DNA from 4 places in the Cupriavidus sp. 01L43 genome. Region 1 is predicted to be linked to each of the others. Evidence: predicted binding sites of a transcription regulator. Region 1 holds the regulator's gene; each other region holds the start of a gene.

Region 1 (4,193 bases):
GCAGTCGTTCTGGATGCTGTTCTATGCCTTCGCCACCTGGGGCAACGCCGGCTTCATGCGCGAGCAGGTGTGCAAGTACATGTGCCCGTATGCGCGTTTCCAGAGCGTGATGGTCGACCGCGATACCTTCGTGGTGACCTATGACGTAGGCCGTGGCGAGCCGCGCGGCAGCCGCTCGCGCAAGACGGACCGGCACACCGCCGGCATTGGCGATTGCGTCAATTGCAGCATCTGCGTGCAGGTCTGCCCGACCGGGATCGACATCCGTGACGGATTGCAATACGAGTGCATCGGCTGCGGTGCCTGCATCGACGCCTGTAACCAGGTCATGGACAAGATGGCCTATCCGCGTGGCCTGATCCGCTACACCTCTGAGAACGCGATGCGCAAGGGCCTGTCGGCAGTCGCGGCGCGCAAGCGCCTGTTCCGCACACGGACGATTGTCTACGCGGTGATCTGGTCGGCGCTGGTGGGGGGCTTCATCGGGTCGCTGGCGATGCGCACGCCGCTCAAGGTCGATGTCATCCGCGACCGTGGCGCGTTGGGCCGCGAGGTCGAAGGTCGTTGGATCGAGAACGTGTACCGGCTGCAACTGATCAATACGACCGAGACGCCGATGCGCGTCCGGGTACAGGCGACGAGCGCGGAGCTGCAAGGGTTGACCATCGAGTATGACAAGTCGGCAGAAACGCTGGCGCCTACGTCGAACCGGCTGTTGCCGGTGCGGATCCGTATCCCGATCGACCACGCGCCGCAGGGCACGCACAAGATCCGTATCACGGTCACGGGGGAGGGTATGGACGACGCACGCGGACGCGCGCAGATCCAGGAAGCGACCAGTTTCATCGTGCCGCGCGGCCTGTAGGACAGGTCATTCAGGAAATATTCGACGCAAGGAGTAGGCAATGACAGCGCAACAAGTCAAGCCGTGGTGGAAGGAACCGTGGCCGTGGCTGCTGATGAGCGGACCGCTGCTGGCGATGATCGGCTGTGGTGTGACGATCTGGCTCGCCAATACCCACGCCGACGTGCCGGTGCGCGATGCCGCGCGGCATGGGCTGGTGGTGGAGAAGCTGGATGGGTCCGCCGTGCATGCCGACGCCCATGTCAATGACACGGCGAGGCGGCCATGAGACTACGCTGGCTGATGTGGGTGATGTGGCCAGCGTTCCTGATGGGCGGCGTGGCCACGGCAACGGTGTTCTCGATTGTCGATCCCAGTGACCTGAGCTTCTTCGGTCATCCGGTCGACGCGTCGCGTGAGGCGATCTATACCGTGGGATTCCTGCTGGCGTGGCTGTTCTGCGCCTTGTCGAGCGGCCTGACGCTCTACACCATGCCAACGCCGCTCAGCGATACCGATGAACTCGAGTAGCGAGTGCACCGCCGCCGGCGAGCCGGCCTTAGCAGGAGCGGTTGTAGATCTGCTTGATGCCGGCCATGTCGATGAGCTTGACGTGGCGCTGGCGGATCTGGATCAGGCCCGCCTCGGCAAAACGAGAGAACAGGCGGCTGACGGTTTCGAGTTTCAGGCCAAGATAACTGCCGATCTCCTCGCGGCTCATGCGCAACACGAACTCGCTCGACGAGTAGCCACGCGCCGACAGGCGATCGGAAAGATTGACGAGGAACGCGGCAAGCCGCTCCTCGGCCCGCATCGAACCCAACGTCATCAGCATCACCTGGTCCTGCGAAATCTCCTTGCTCATCAAGCGCAGGAACTGGGTTTGCAGCGAGGGCAGGTCAGACGAGAGCGCCTGCAAGTCGTTGAAGCGTACGACGCAGACTTCGGCATCCTCGAGGGCCGTGGCATCGGAAGCATGCTGCATTTCGCCGAGGCCATCCATACCGACCATCTCGCCGGGCAGATGGAAGCCGGTGATCTGCGAGCGGCCGTCTTCGAGCGTCACGTGCGTCTTGAGCGTGCCGAAACGCACGGCATAGACGGCGGTGAGCGGATCGCCCATGCGGTAAAGCGTTTCGCCCTTGTGCACGCGCACGCGTTCCTGCACGAGCGTGTCCATCTTCAGGAGGTCCTGGTGCGACATGCCTACCGGCAGACAAAGCTGGCCCATCCCGCACGTAGAGCAGCGGGGCGAGATCTCGGTGACGGGTATGGAGGTAAGCAATTGAGGGCTCTTGGTGATGCGCATTGCAGCGAGGGCGCGACAGATCAATTTTACCGCGTGAAGTGACGCGGAAGCGAGGGACCGTTGCCATTTGGTGTGCTTTTCAGCGTTTTTATCGTTGCGTTGTTTGGTGGCGTCCACTGTGCTGCGATGTGTGGCGGCATTGCGATGGCGGCCGAGCAGCGCGCGGCGGTGTGCGTGCCGGTGACGATCCATCGCTCGCCGCGCGGCTGGCTCGTGGAATTGCTGGCGATGCACGCCGGCCGCCTGACCACCTACGCGTTGCTGGGGGCGGTGGTGGGTGCCGTCGGCGCCACCGTATGGAAGCAGGACTATCTGCCTGTGCAGCGATGGCTCTATGGCGCAGGCGGAGCGATGCTGGTGATGTCGGGCTTCTGGCTGTTGCGTGGGCGCACCATGCGTGCGGCGCGCCTGGAGGCGTTCGCGGTGCGCATGGCCCAAGGGGTGGTAGGTCGCATGGGCGCGCTCGGTATCAGGCTGCCTGCCGGCCTGGCCCGGCATGCGCCGCTGCTGCGGCGCTTCGGTCTGGGACTCGCCTGGGGGATCGTGCCGTGCGGGATGGTCTATGGGGCACTCGCAATGGCGTTGCTGGCCGGCAATGCGGCGTCGGGCGCGCTGGTTCTGCTCGTCTTTGGGTTGGGAACGCTGCCAAACCTGCTGGTGATTTCGGGGTTGTCGGGCTATGTGCGCCATGTGTCGCGCCGGCCGGCGGTCCGGACCGTGGCGGGCGTGCTGATCATCGGCTTCGGCATCGTGGGCGTGGCGCGGGCGGTCTGGCTCCCGGAGACGCTGGCTGCGCATGGGTTCTGCGTGGTGTTCTAGGACGATTCCGGGCGGCGGACAGGCCGCCCCGGTTCGTGCCATTCGCCACGCCGGGCGGCGGGCGGGTTGCGGAGGGGGGCGGGAATGCCATACAATCGCGAGAACCACGGTATCGCGCCACGTAATTCCCTGGCGTCGCCGGGCCGGCATCCCTGATCTGGGATGCGTGTCCATGGGTCCGAGGCAGCATTGGCTTGCCGGATCCGTCCCCACAGTGCATCCGGTTCAAAAGATCTGGTTTAAAAGGCCGGTCGGCCTTGTGGAGTGGTGGCGCAGGCGCAGGACGAAGCTTGTCCGGGCCGATATCCGTTTTTTCTTGCCGCCTTGGCAATCTGATTGTCCTGGCGAATGTCCGCTCCAAGGGGAAGGGTTCCGCCTGCGAGGGTAAAGGCGAGAGCGCGACGCAAGAGGTTCGACTMCCGGCGAAGCCAGCCGGATGCGGACGATCTCCTGCCGGAACGACCCGGCAAATCGATGCAAAAGAACGAAGTGCACCGCTTGGCTGCCTGGGCTGCGACAGGCTGCGAGTTGGCTGCGCAATGAGATGGCGGTGGCATCGGTACCGCTGTATCCGAAATCTCCAGTGCTCCGGGATTCGTCCGGGAGCAGGTGCAAAGACAGGCTGCACACAATCACATGAATACCCAAGAGGCGAAGATCGTCCTCGAGACCGCGCTGATTTGTGCGCAGGAGCCCCTGCGCGTCAACGATCTCCGCCGTCTTTTCGCCGACGATGTCGGCGCCGACACCATCCGCGCCCTGTTGGGCGAATTGCGACAGGACTGGCAGCAACGCGGTGTGGAACTCGTGGCCCTGGCCAGCGGCTGGCGTTTCCAGAGCCGGCCCGAGATGCGCGAGTTCCTCGACCGGCTCAACCCGGAAAAGCCGCCCAAGTATTCGCGCGCGGTGATGGAGACGCTGGCCATCATCGCCTATCGCCAGCCCGTGACGCGCGGCGATATCGAGGAAATTCGCGGCGTGACGGTCAGCACCGACGTGGTCAAGAAGCTCGAGGACCGCAGCTGGATCGAGGTGATCGGGCATCGCGACGTACCGGGCCGTCCCGCGCTCTATGCCACGACCAAGGCGTTTCTGGACGATCTGGGGCTGCGCACGCTGGATGAGCTGCCGCCGCTCGAGGATGCCCAGGCCCAGGTCCAGGCAGCCCTGCTGGACCAGCAGGCGATAGATTTTGAAGAAGTTGCCACGGCCAACCCGCCG
Region 2 (4,193 bases), on a different contig from region 1:
GCGCCAACACGAACGGCAGGGCCTGCGCAGGGGCGGGCAGGCGGCGATGGATGCGGGCAATCAGGGAAGAAGAATTCATCGATGGTCTTGGGGCAGTCATGCGGGCGCGCCGGCTATCCAGGCGATGCCGGGTTGGCCGGTCCAGTAGCCGTTGCTCGCCGAGGCGCCGGCGGGCACGATGCCGCTGGGCGCGGCGCCGGTGCGGCCGTGACGCACGGCGTCTAGCAGCGCTATGACGTCCAGCGTGCCCACGGCGTGCGGGCTGACGCGGACCACATCCACGCCCATCGCCTGAATCTCCGGCAGGTGCGCGCACAGGTCCAGGCAGCTTGCGGACTGAGTCTGGATGCCGTTCAGGGCGAAGAACGGCTGCCCTTCGCCCGTGCGGGCGACCAGCCCGTCCGGGTAGTCGAGGCAACGGAACGCGCAGGCATCCTTGCGCAGGCGGTGATGCCGGGCCGTGAAGCAACGCGCGGAGATCGCCAGCGGCATGCGGCCCCAGATCATCGCTTCGATCTGCATGCCGGCGGGCCGCGCCGCCGCCAGCGCGGCCAGCGCCGCGTGGTCCATCTCGACCGGCGCCACGACCCCGCGCGCGCCCAGCGAGCCCAGCCACGTCGCCGTATCGGCGTGATAGACGTTCAGATGCGGCCCGGCGACGAACGGCCGCCCGCGCCGCGCGCGCACCGCGCCAAGATCGTTGGCCTCCACGAGGAATTCGTCCTGGTCGCAGACGCGGCGCATGGCCGCGATGTCGCTGTCCGATTCGACCAGTACCGGGGTGGACAGCACCACCTCCTTGCCGGCATCGCGCAGCATCCGTGCCAGGTCCAGCCAGTCGGTATGGCGCAATTCGTGGCGGCGCGTGCAGACGGCTTCGCCAAGATAGACGCGCTCCACGGGGGCGTCTGCCACATCGGCATAGAAGCGCAGCACGTCCGCGCGGGGCCAGTAGTAGAGCAGCGGGCCGAGCGCGATGGTCAAGGAATAGGGGGAAGTGGATGTGGTCATGGTGGCTGGGATGCGGACGGTTTCAGCGCCACGGACGGTCATAGGCGCCCTGGGTCACCTGGTCGCCCTCGGCATGGCGCCCCAATGTGGCCTGCCATTCCTGGCGTGGCACGAAGCGCCGGGGGTCGCGCCAGGCGCCGTCGATGGCGGCGCGCAGCACGCCCACCACATCGCCCACATAGCGCGGGCTGCGCTGGCGGCCCTCGATCTTGATGGCGGCGATGCCGATGTCGATCAGCGCCGGCAGCAGCGACAGCGCGTTGAGGCTGGTGGGCTCCTCCAGCACGTAGCCGTGCTCGCCCTCCACGGTGAAACGGCCCTTGCACAACGTGGGGTAACCGGCCGGCTCGCCGGGCGCGTAGCTGTCGATCAGGATGCCGGAGAGCCGCGCGTGCATGGTGCCGTCCGCCTCGTCCCAGCGCACGGCGTGGGCTGGCGAGCAGACGCCACGGTTGTTCGGCGAATCGCCGGTCGCGTACGAGGACAGCAGGCAGCGGCCCTCGGCCATCACGCACAGGCTGCCAAAGCCGAAGACCTCAAGTTCCACATCGGTCTGCCTGGCCAGCTTGGCGATCTGCGCCAGCGTCAGCACGCGCGGCAGCACCACGCGCCGGATGCCGAAGCGCTCGCGCATCAGCGCGATGGCATCGGCATGGGTGGCCGAGCCCTGCACGGACAGGTGCAGGCGCAGGTCGGGGTGTTTGTCCGCCGCGTAGGCCATCAGGCCGGGATCGGCCATGATCACCGCGTCGGCGCCCAGCGCGGCGGCGGCGTCCACGGCGCGGTGCCAGCGGTCTACCTGCCCCATCTGCGCAAACGTGTTGATGGCGAACAGCACTTCGGCGCCGCGCGCGCGGGCCTCGGCCACGCCGGTACGGATGTCGTCCTCGGAGAAATTCAGGCCGCCGAAGTTGCGCGCGTTGGTGGCATCGCGCAACCCGAGGTAGATGGCGTCCGCGCCGTGCTGCAGCGCCATGCGCAGGGCCGCGAGCGAGCCGGCGGGTGCCACCAGTTGGGGCCGGCGGGGCTGGCGGCGCGATGGCTCGGTTGGGGGTGTTGGCGCATCGGGCACATCATGCACGTCGGGCGGGGAGGCATCCATGGCGAAAATGCGCGGTGCGGCGCATGGGGTAGCGATCGATCAAGGATGCTAGTCATGCCCATCGAGGGAACCTTTGACCCCGCGCAAACCCCGGCTGTGTTCTACCCGTCTCGTTCCGCCGAACTAGGTCCTCGGAACAGGCCGCCGATCCCCCGCAATTTGATCTGGCGCAAACTGCCACCCCGATGCGCGTGAGACGCTGGGCCGTTTTTTGCCCCTCCTGACTTCGGATTTCCTCATGACACATCGATGGCTCAACCTGGCCGGCCGCAAGCTGCTTCCTATCGTGCAGGGCGGCATGGGCGTGGGCATCTCCGCGCATCGGCTGGCCGGCACAGTGGCCCGCCACAACGCCATGGGCACCATCGCCAGCATCGACCTGCGCCATCATCACCCCGACCTGATGGCCGCCACGGCCAAACGCGACAAGGCGGCCATCGAACACGCCAACCTCGTGGCGCTGGACCGCGAGGTGCGCGCGGCGAAGGACTTGGCGGGCGGGCAAGGGATGGTCGCCGTCAACGTGATGAAGGCCGTTGGCGCCCACGCGGCGCTGGTCCGGCAGGCGTGCGATAGCGGCGCGGATGCCATCGTCATGGGCGCCGGCCTGCCGCTCGACCTCCCCGAACTGACCGCCAATCACCCGAAGGTGGCCTTGATCCCGATCCTGTCCGACGCCCGTGGCGTCAGCCTCGTGCTGCGCAAGTGGATGAAGAAGGGACGGCTGCCCGATGCCATCGTGATCGAACATCCCGCGCATGCCGGCGGGCACCTCGGCGCCTCGCGCATGGAAGACATCGGCGACGAAAGGTTCTCGTTCGCGCGCGTGCTGGACGAATGCCGCACGCTGTTCGCCAGCCTGGGGCTGGCCTGGGAGTCCGTGCCGCTGATCCTGGCCGGCGGGTTGGGCCACCACGGCAAGCTGCATCACTGGCTGGCGCAGGGCGCGGCCGGCGTGCAGGTCGGCACCGCCTTTGCCGTGACCGAGGAATGCGATGCGCATCTGGCTTTCAAACAGGTGCTGGCTTCCGCGCCGCAGGAACAGATCGGCGAATTCACGAGCGTGGCGGGACTGCCGGCGCGCGCGGTGCTGACGCCGTGGCTCAAGCGCTATCTCTCCCGGGAGTCGGCGCTCCAGGCGCGCGCCAAGGTGCGCGAGTGCCTGGAGGGCTTCGACTGCCTGCAATCGTGCGGCCTGCGCGACGGCGTGGCGCGCATCGGCCAGTTCTGCATCGACCGCAAGCTCTCGCAGGCGCTCAAGGGCGACGTGGAGCGCGGCCTGTTCTTCCGGGGTAAGGGCACGCTGCCGTTTGGCGACGCCATCCGCCCCGTGGCGGACCTGATCCACTACCTGATGTCGGGCGAAAAGCCGGCGGGGGTCGCGCCGGCCTGATTGGGCTGTTGCCGGAATGCGAATCCCGCGTAAGTTCCCGTCCCATCCGTCGGCGATTTGATCCAGCGCAGGAAACGGCGCAATCGCCGGTACCAGAATGGCAGCTGTCCCCACGCCCTGCCCTCGCCCCCACAACATGCCAGCCCGCTTTCCTGACGCCGCGTTCGATGCGCACGCGGACCCCCATGCCACCTCGGCGGTCGGGCTGCCGGGGCTGCGCCACCGCCTCTCCACCCGCATCATCTCGCTGTCCCTGATCTCGCTGCTGGTTGTCCTGACGATGATCGGCGGCACATTGTGGCTCTCCTGGAACCTCGAAGGCGCCGGCGCGGCGATCAACGACGCCGGCAGCGTGCGGATGCGCGCCAACGCGGTGGCGATCGAACTGACCCGCGCCCGCGCCCATCAACCCCACGCTCTTGTGCCACGGATCGCCCAGCTGGACGAGACGCTGGCGCAACTGCGCCGGGGCGACGCCACACGACCGCTGTTCCTGCCCGCCGTGCCGGCCATCCACGACCAGCTCGACCGCGTGGCACGGGCATGGGACGACCGGATGAAGCCGCTGGCCGAGCAGGACTTGAACGCGCCCGACGGCACACCGCTCACCTATGTGGCCGCGCTGTCCGATTTCGTCGCGCAGGCAGACCATCTGGTGCGCATGATCGAGGCCGACAACGCGCGCAA
Region 3 (4,193 bases), on a different contig from region 1:
ATCCGTAACTTCGGCCGCCGCGATCCGGCAGCCGCCCAAGACATAAAAGAGGCCCCATGACCATCGATGCCGCGCTCGCGGACAGCATCCGCCGTACTCCCAAGGCCGAACTGCACGTGCATATCGAAGGCACGCTCGAACCCGAGCTGATCTTCCGGCTGGCCCAGCGCAACCAGGTCAAGCTGGCCTACCCCGACGTGGAGGCGCTGCGCGCAGCCTACGCGTTCACCGATCTCCAGTCCTTCCTCGACATCTACTACGCCGGCGCCAGCGTGCTGCTGACCGAGGAAGACTTCTTCGACATGACGATGGACTACGTCAAGCGCGCCGCCGCCGACAACGTCCGCCATGCTGAGATCTTCTTCGATCCGCAGACCCATACCGAGCGCGGCGTGCCGATGGGCGTGATCATCGACGGCATTGCCGACGCGCTGGCCCAGGCCCGCACCCAGTACGACTTCTCCAGCAGCCTGATCCTCTGTTTCCTGCGCCACCTGTCCGAAGACGCCGCGCTGGAGACGCTCGAGGCGGCCCTGCCCTACCGCGACCGCTTTGTCGGCGTGGGGCTGGATTCGTCCGAAAAGGGCCATCCGCCCGAGAAATTCGCGCGCGTGTTCGCCCGCGCCAAGGCGCTCGGCCTGCATCGCGTGGCCCATGCCGGCGAGGAGGGCCCGCCGCAGTACGTGATCAATGCGCTCGACATCCTCGGTGTGGAGCGGATCGACCATGGCGTGCGCGCCGTCGAGGACGAGGCCCTGGTGCAGCGGCTGGCGCGCGAGCGCATCGCGCTGACGGTATGCCCGCTGTCGAACCAGAAGCTGATGGTCTACCCCGACCTGCGCGACCATCCGATGAAGCGCCTGCTCGATGCCGGCGTGGCCGTGACGCTGCATTCGGACGATCCAGCCTATTTCGGCGGCTACATGAACGCCAACTGGGAAGCCTCGTTCGCCGCGCTGCCGCTGGACGCCGCCGACGCCTACAAGCTGGCCCGCAACAGCTTCGAAGCGGCCTTCCTGCCCGCCAAGCAGAAGGCCGACTACCTGGCCGAGGTGGACCATTTCTGGTCCGCCACGCCCGAGAACCCGCCCGCGACGGCTCCCACGACCTGACCGGGCGCATAAACAAGACGCCGGACCCCCAGGTCCGGCCGCCCCTGAGACGAGAAGATGACCACCACTTCCCCCAATCCCGCCAAGACCCGCGCCATTCGCGGCCGCATCCTCCACTTCCTGCGCGATCCGCAGTTCCATGAGGAGGCGTATCAATATTGGGAAGACGGCCTGATGCTCGTCACGGACGGCCGCATCGCCGCCGTGGGGCTGTACGAGGACCTGGCGCGCGACATCCCGGCCGGTGCCGAGGTGGTCGACCATCGCGGCAAGCTGCTCGTGCCGGGGTTCATCGACACGCACGTGCACTATCCGCAGACCGACATCATCGCGTCGCCGTCGCCGGGCCTGCTGCACTGGCTCGACACCTACACCTTCCCCGAGGAACGCCGCTTCAGCGAGCCCGCCTACGCGCGGGCCGTGGCCGAGTTCTTCGCCGACGAACTGCTGCGCAACGGCACCACCACGGCGATGGTCTGGAGCACGGTGCACGCCACCTCCGCCGACGCCCTGTTCGCCGCGAGCCAGGACCGCAACCTGCGCATGATCACGGGCAAGGTGATGATGGACCGCAACTGCCCGGACTTCCTGCGCGATACGGCCGAGAGCGGCGCGCGGGACTCCGCCGACCTGATCTCGAAGTGGCACAACAAGGGCCGGCTCGCCTACGCGATCACGCCGCGCTTCGCGCCGACCTCCACCGAGGCGCAACTGGCGGCCTGCGGCGAACTGGCGCGCGCGCATCCGGACGCCTTCATCCAGACCCACGTGGCCGAGAACCGCGACGAGGTGAAATGGGTGGCCGAGCTGTTCCCCGACGCCCGCAGCTACCTGGACGTGTACGACCGCTACAGCCTGTTGCGCCCCGGCGCGTTCTACGGCCACGCGATCTACCTCGACCAGGACGACCGCCGCCGGCTGGCCGACAGCGGCGCCGCCGTGGCGCACTGCCCCACCTCGAACCTGTTCCTGGGCAGCGGCTTCTATGACTTCCACCAGTCCGATGCCCACCGCCTGAACGTGACGCTGGCCACCGACGTGGGTGGCGGCACCTCGTTCTCGATGTTCCGCACCATGAACGCGGCACACAAGGTGGCGCGCATGGGCGGCTACCACCTGACCGCCCTGCGCATGTTCTACCTGGCCACGCGCGGCGCGGCCGAGGCGCTGGGCTGGGCGGACCGCATCGGCAGCTTCTCCGTGGGCTGCGAGGCCGATTTCCTGGTGCTGGACCCCGAGGCCACGCCGCTGATCGCCCGCCGCAGCAGCCGCTCCGAGACGCTCGAAGAGCAGTTGTTCGCCTTCGCCATGCTCGGCGACGACCGCGTAGTGGACAACGTCTACATCATGGGCGAAGCCACGCGGGAACTGGCGGGTTGATCGCTTTTGGGCGACGGACGGCAGGCAAATACGTGTTGTCGCCCGTCCGCCTTGACCAGCATCAACACAACCGTCATCAAAGCCTTCTAGGCTGTCGCATTGCCCGCCCCCGGCTATCGGGTGCGCCAAGACAGACCCAAAAAGACTGACATGACTGCCCGATCTCTGGATGTATCGCCGGCCCAGACTGCTGAGCCGGCTTCCCACCCTGCCCACCCGCCCCGCAAGCTCGCCGGCGTTCCCCTGCCGGAACCCATCGCCTTCGAGGCCCCCTTCCCTAACCGCAAGACCATCCGTGGCTGGCTGATTCCGCTCGGCGAGCGCAGCGTGGCACGCGCGCTGACGCTGTTCGCGCTCGACTACGCGATCTTCGCCGCGGTGCTGGCCGGCGTGGTCCTGGCGCCGCAGTGGTGGGCCAAGCTCGGCCTCGGCGTGCTGCTGGGTCTGGTGATCGCCCGGCTGTTCATCATCGGCCACGATGCCTGCCACCAGAGCCTGACGGACCGCCGTGGCCTGAACAAATGGCTCGGCCGGCTGACGTTCCTGCCGTCGCTCACGCCCTACAGCCTGTGGGAAGTCGGCCACAACGTGGTCCACCATGGGTACACCAACCTCAAGGGCTTCGACTTCGTCTGGGCGCCCTACTCGCTGGAGGAATTCCGCGCGCTGCCGCGCTGGCGCCGGGTGATGGAGCGGGTCTACCGCAATGGCTTCGGCGCCGGACTCTATTACCTGATCGAGATCTGGTGGTTCAAGCTGTTCTTCCCGAGCAAGCGCCAGATGGCCACGCGCCGCGCGATCTTCATGTGGGACTGCACGCTGGTGGCCACCTTCGGCGCCATCTGGATCGGTGCGCTGGCCTGGCTGGCCGTGGCCACGGACCAGTCGGTCCTGGGGCTGGTCGGCGCCGGCTTCGTGCTGCCCTTCCTGATCTGGAACCTGACCGTGGGCTTCGTGCTGTATGTCCACCACACGCACACGAGCGTGGCGTGGTACGACACCAAGCCGATGTGGGCCAAGGCCCAGCCGTTCGTCTCGACCACCGTGCACCTGCGCTTCCGCTTCGGCATCGGCGCCGCGCTCCACCACATCATGGAGCACACCGCGCACCACGTGGACATGAGCGTGCCGCTGTACCGGCTCAAGCGCGCCCAGGCCCTGCTGGAGCATGCGCTGCCGGGCCGCATCATCATCGAGAACTTCTCGTGGCGCTGGTACTTCCGCACGGCGCGCCGCTGCAAGCTGTACGACTTCAAGGCCCTGTGCTGGACCGACTTCCGCGGCCGCCAGACCAGCGACAACTCGCCCGTGCCGGTCTGACCTGACCCGCATTTCCCAACAGCCATGCCAAAGGCGGTGGACAGTGTCCGCCGCCTTTTAGTACAATTACGACTTCCATTGGGGAGTAGCCGCCCTCGTCTCACCGCGCCGCGCAATGCGGCACACGGCAGACAGGGGCGTACGTCAACAGACTTGACCGTGGTGTCCAGCATCAACGGTTATGGCGTACGCAGCGCAGGACCCGAGCGGGCTTCGTGCCTGACTCCTATGTCCAACGCCTGGCGAGACCGATGACCATACCTTTCTGGCCGGGCCGGGAAAGGTGTGCGTCATTGGCATCTCGCGATGCGTGTGCGGCCCGGTATCAATCCTATAAGAATGGAATCGTTCCTCGTCTCCACAGGTATCGTCGCGCTCGCA
Region 4 (4,193 bases), on a different contig from region 1:
ACGGCCCCGGCATTCCGCCGGCCGAGTTGCAGCGCGTGCTGGAGCCGTTCTATCGCGTGGAGTCGTCGCGCAGCCGGGCTACCGGCGGCGTGGGGATGGGGCTGTCGATTGCCGCCGATATCGTCAATCGCCATGGCGGCGAGCTGACGCTGGACAACCGTGTCGAAGGCGGCCTGCGCGTGCGCATCACGCTGCCGCGCGACTAACTAATAGATATAGCGGCGCGCGGGTCAGGCGCGCTGCGGCACGCCCGACTTGCCGATCGGCGCCAGTTGCACGTACTGAGAGCCGCGCAGCCCGCGCGTGAAGTCGAGCGTGAAATCGCCCACATCGATGCGCGACTGCAGCGCGCGGCGCAATTCCAGCGCACCCGGCGCCTTGGCCGCGCCGGCAGCGCGCACCAGCCAGGCGGCGCCAATGTAGCCGGCCAGCGTGGCCGGGGAGGGCGGTTCGTCGAGGTACTGCTTCATCCGCGCCACGTGTTCCTTGACCACGCGCAGCGTGGATTCCTGCGGGCCGGGCGCCACCTGCGTGACCACCACGCCCCCCGCGTAGTTGCCGCCGAGAATCTCGCGCGCCGAGGCCGGGCTCACGGCCGACAATCCCACCAGAAAACCGTACCAACCCTGCGAGGCCAGCGCGCGGCCAAGGCCGCCGTAGGCAAGCGTGTCGCCGGCCACGATGACCGCGCCGGGCCGCGTCGCGGCGATGCGGCGCGCGCCGTCATCGACACTGCCGGTCAGCGTCACCGCGCGCGTACCGAGGTCGCGCTCCATCCGATCGAGCCACGGCGAGCCCGCCGCGAGCGTGCCGGCGGCGAAGTCGGGCGACACGGCCAGGACGATGTTCTTGAGGCCGTAGCTGCGCAGCTGCCGCACGGCGGCGTCCAGCTCGGCCTGATAGTCGGCGCGCGTGAACCAGATGTTGTCGGCGGCAAGCGAAAGCCCGGAGAGCGGGGCGACGATCTGCACGCCGCGCCGGCTCAGTTCGGACGACGTGGCCAGCGCGGGCAGCAGGGTGTCGCCGGGGCCGAACAGCACGTCGATATGGTCCGACTCGGCCATGCCGATGGCCTGCGAGGTGGCGATGCGCGGGCTGGCATCGGCATCCCGCACCACGTGTACGATGCGCGGCCCCTGACCCGAGGCGTTCGCCGCATCGAACAGCACCTTGGCGCCGGCCAGGTAGTCGCGCGCCAGATCCGCCTGCGGCCCCACGCGGTCGAGCAGATGGCCGACCACCAGCGCCCGGCGCTGCGAGGAGGGCTGCGGTTGCGGCTGGGCGAACGCAGCCGGTGCCGCGAGCATCGCGGCCAGCGTGCCGAACGACCGGAGCATGCGGCGGCGCGCCGGCGCGGCGGGCGACATCGTTCTGGGCGAGGCTGGGCGCATGGTCGGAACGGGCGTTGGAATCGGGTGGAGGAGGGGACGGCGGGCAGAGCCTATCGGCCGTTCGTGACGCTCGGATGACGCCAACGCCCCACGGTGGCGGGGCTGCGGGCGCAAGCGCGGCGTGCGCTTGATGCGCGTCAAGGTGAGCGACGGCGCAGGGGCATAGCATCGTGACCATCTTCGCCCGCAAAAAGAGCGCACCATGTCCGCCCCCACCCTCCCCAGCATGCCTGCCGCCACGGCGTTCGACCGCCGCGCACTGGCCGACTTCCGCAGCCTGGCCGGCCGCATCGACGGCAACGGCCCCCGCTACACCTCATACCCTACCGCCGACCGCTTCGACGCCGAAGTGGACGACGCCCGCTACCTCGCCGCGCTCGACGCCTGCCGCGCCGACTCCCCCGCGCCGCTCTCGCTCTACCTGCACATCCCGTTCTGCGAGAACATCTGCTACTACTGCGGCTGCAACAAGATCATCACCAAGGACCACGCGCGCAGCGCACGCTACGTCGACTATCTCGCCCGGGAAATGGCGATGGTGGCCGGCCGGCTCGGGGAGCGCCGCGCGGTCATGCAATCGCACTGGGGCGGCGGCACGCCGACCTTCCTCGATCCCGACAAAATGCGTCGCGTAATGGCGGCGCTGACGCAACACTTCCACCTGCTGCCCGAGGGCGAGCACGCCATCGAGATCGATCCGCGCCGCGTGACCGATGCGCGCATGGCGCTGCTGGCGGAACTCGGCTTCAACCGGATCAGCCTCGGCGTGCAGGACTTCGACCCGGAGGTGCAGGAGGCAATCCATCGCGTGCAGTCCTATGAGGAAACGCGCGATGTGGTGCTGGCGGCGCGCCGGCTCGGCTTCCGCTCGGTCAGCATGGACCTCATCTACGGGCTGCCGCACCAGACCACCGAACGCTTCGCAGCGACCATCGACCGCGTGCTGACGCTACGGCCGGATCGGCTCTCGGTCTACAGCTACGCGCACCTGCCGCATGTGTTCAAGCCGCAGCGGCGCATCGACGAGGCGGCGCTGCCGCCCGCCGGCGAGAAGCTCGACATCCTGGTGTCCACGATCGAGCGCCTGACCGCCGCCGGCTATGTCTATATCGGCATGGATCATTTCGCGCTGCCGGACGACGACCTCGCCATCGCCCAGCAGGCCGGGCGGCTGCAACGCAACTTCCAGGGCTACGCCACCCACGCGGGGCACGATCAACTGGGCTTCGGCGTCTCGGCGATTGGCGCGGTGGCCGGCCACTACGCGCAGAACGCGCGCACCACGGACGAGTACTACGCCGCGCTGGACGCCGGCCGGCTGCCGGTGGCGCGCGGCTTCCGAATGTCCGCCGATGACCATCTGCGCAAGGCGATCATCGGCGCGCTGATGTGTCACGGCACTATGGACATTGCGGCGGTGGAGGCGGCGCACGGCATCGACTTCGCCCGAACCTTCGCGCCGGAATTCGCCGGGCTGGACGCGCTGGCGGCAGAGGGGTTGCTGCGGCGCGACGCGTCGCGGATCGACATCACCCCGCTGGGCCGGCTGCTGGTGCGCCGCGTGGCGATGGTGTTCGACCGCTACCTGCGCCAGGACGGCGCGCGCGAGGTGCCGCTGGTGCGCTATTCACGCGTGGTCTGACCCGCTGCCTATATATATCTAGTGGGGCGCCGGCCCCATCGACCCGATCGACCCCATCGAAACAAAAAAGCCCGCGAGGATCGTCGCGGGCTTTTTTGCGTGGACTGAAAGGTGCGCTTGGCGTTACTTCGCAGCGTTGACCATGTAGTCGGCGGCGGCGATCACGTCGGCGTCGGCGCCGGCATAGCCACCCTTGGGCGGCATCACGCCCTTGCCCTTGAGCGCGAAGGTGTGGACGGCGTCCATGCCTTCCTTGATGCGCGGTGCCCAGGCGGCCTTGTCGCCGAACTTCGGCGCACCAGCCACACCGGCGGCGTGGCAGGCGGCGCAAACCTGGTCATAGACCTTCTTGCCGGTTTCGGCCGATGCAGCGGCCGGGGCGGCAGCCGCCGCAGCAACGGGTGCGGCGGCTGCGGGTGCCGGTGCAGCAGCCGCCGGGGCAGCCGGCGCGGCAGGAACCGCCGGGGCCGCGGCCTGTGCGTCAGGCGCGGAAGCCGCAGCCTGGGCCGGTGCCGCCTGGGCAGGCGCGGGCGGTTCCGGGAACTTGGCGCCGCCGGCGTCGGCCAGGTGCACCACGGCACGGGCCAGTTCGTAGTCGGTGTAGTCGTCCGGCGAGGTGCCGGCGCGGGGGGGCATCGCGCCCTTGCCGTTCATCACGGACTTCAGCAGGCCGTCAAAGCCCTGGCCGATCCGCGCGGTCCAGTCGCCGGGTGTGCCGTGCTTGGGCGCTCCGGCCGCACCGGTGGCGTGGCAGGCGGCGCAGACTTCCTTGTAGACCTGCTCGCCGGTCTTGAAGACGCGCGGCGCGTTCGGGTCCTTGATTTCCAGGGAAGCGACGGGTTGGATGCGATGGTTGACGGCTTCGGCCGTCTGGGTGGAGCCGGCGCCCTCGTGGGTGCCGTGACCAACAAAACTAACCAACAGGACGATCACGAGAATCGGCACCACGAAGGCGGCGATCACGACAGCGATCAGTTGTTTCGGGGTCTTGATGGGAGACTCGTGGTGGTCGTTTTCTTGGTGGACGTCACTCATACAGAACTCTCGATTTTGCAGGGAAACCTAGTGCAGCGCGTTGGGGGCGGCTTGCTTTGTTGGCCCTTGTCGGGGATGGGTCTGTTTTCGCCTTTCGGCTATCTGCGTCCGGGCCATGTCTCGTG

Evidence for each region. The regulator FNR, encoded in region 1, switches genes on or off when oxygen is low (the NO sensors DNR and NnrR bind a similar motif). The targets are predictions, from matches to a motif close to TTGATNNNNATCAA.
Region 2: the regulator FNR is predicted to act here: its motif matches at 2,273-2,286, upstream of ubiU (ubiquinone anaerobic biosynthesis protein UbiU).
Region 3: the regulator FNR is predicted to act here: its motif matches at 2,544-2,557, upstream of AC1DP9_RS06200 (fatty acid desaturase).
Region 4: the regulator FNR is predicted to act here: its motif matches at 1,519-1,532, upstream of hemN (oxygen-independent coproporphyrinogen III oxidase).

Annotation. Positions count from the first base shown of each region.
Region 1 is NZ_JBFTSH010000018.1:81,734-85,926, forward strand. Features, by position in the region: gene ccoG (cytochrome c oxidase accessory protein CcoG) at 1-865, shown strand, start outside; gene AC1DP9_RS23420 (hypothetical protein) at 906-1,133, shown strand; gene AC1DP9_RS23425 (hypothetical protein) at 1,130-1,375, shown strand; gene fnr (fumarate/nitrate reduction transcriptional regulator Fnr) at 1,404-2,129, opposite strand; gene AC1DP9_RS23435 (sulfite exporter TauE/SafE family protein) at 2,214-2,972, shown strand; gene scpB (SMC-Scp complex subunit ScpB) at 3,609-4,193, shown strand, end outside.
Region 2 is NZ_JBFTSH010000009.1:231,126-235,318, forward strand. Features, by position in the region: gene ubiT (ubiquinone anaerobic biosynthesis accessory factor UbiT) at 1-79, opposite strand, end outside; gene AC1DP9_RS17160 (U32 family peptidase) at 97-1,011, opposite strand; gene ubiU (ubiquinone anaerobic biosynthesis protein UbiU) at 1,034-1,987, opposite strand; gene AC1DP9_RS17170 (NAD(P)H-dependent flavin oxidoreductase) at 2,352-3,506, shown strand; gene AC1DP9_RS17175 (type IV pili methyl-accepting chemotaxis transducer N-terminal domain-containing protein) at 3,643-4,193, shown strand, end outside.
Region 3 is NZ_JBFTSH010000002.1:661,755-665,947, forward strand. Features, by position in the region: gene xdhC (xanthine dehydrogenase accessory protein XdhC) at 1-8, shown strand, start outside; gene AC1DP9_RS06190 (adenosine deaminase) at 57-1,112, shown strand; gene guaD (guanine deaminase) at 1,170-2,492, shown strand; gene AC1DP9_RS06200 (fatty acid desaturase) at 2,643-3,812, shown strand; yybP-ykoY riboswitch at 3,881-4,088, shown strand; gene AC1DP9_RS06205 (TMEM165/GDT1 family protein) at 4,152-4,193, shown strand, end outside.
Region 4 is NZ_JBFTSH010000012.1:56,103-60,295, forward strand. Features, by position in the region: gene AC1DP9_RS19200 (ATP-binding protein) at 1-206, shown strand, start outside; gene AC1DP9_RS19205 (ABC transporter substrate-binding protein) at 231-1,391, opposite strand; gene hemN (oxygen-independent coproporphyrinogen III oxidase) at 1,594-3,033, shown strand; gene AC1DP9_RS19215 (c-type cytochrome) at 3,157-4,068, opposite strand.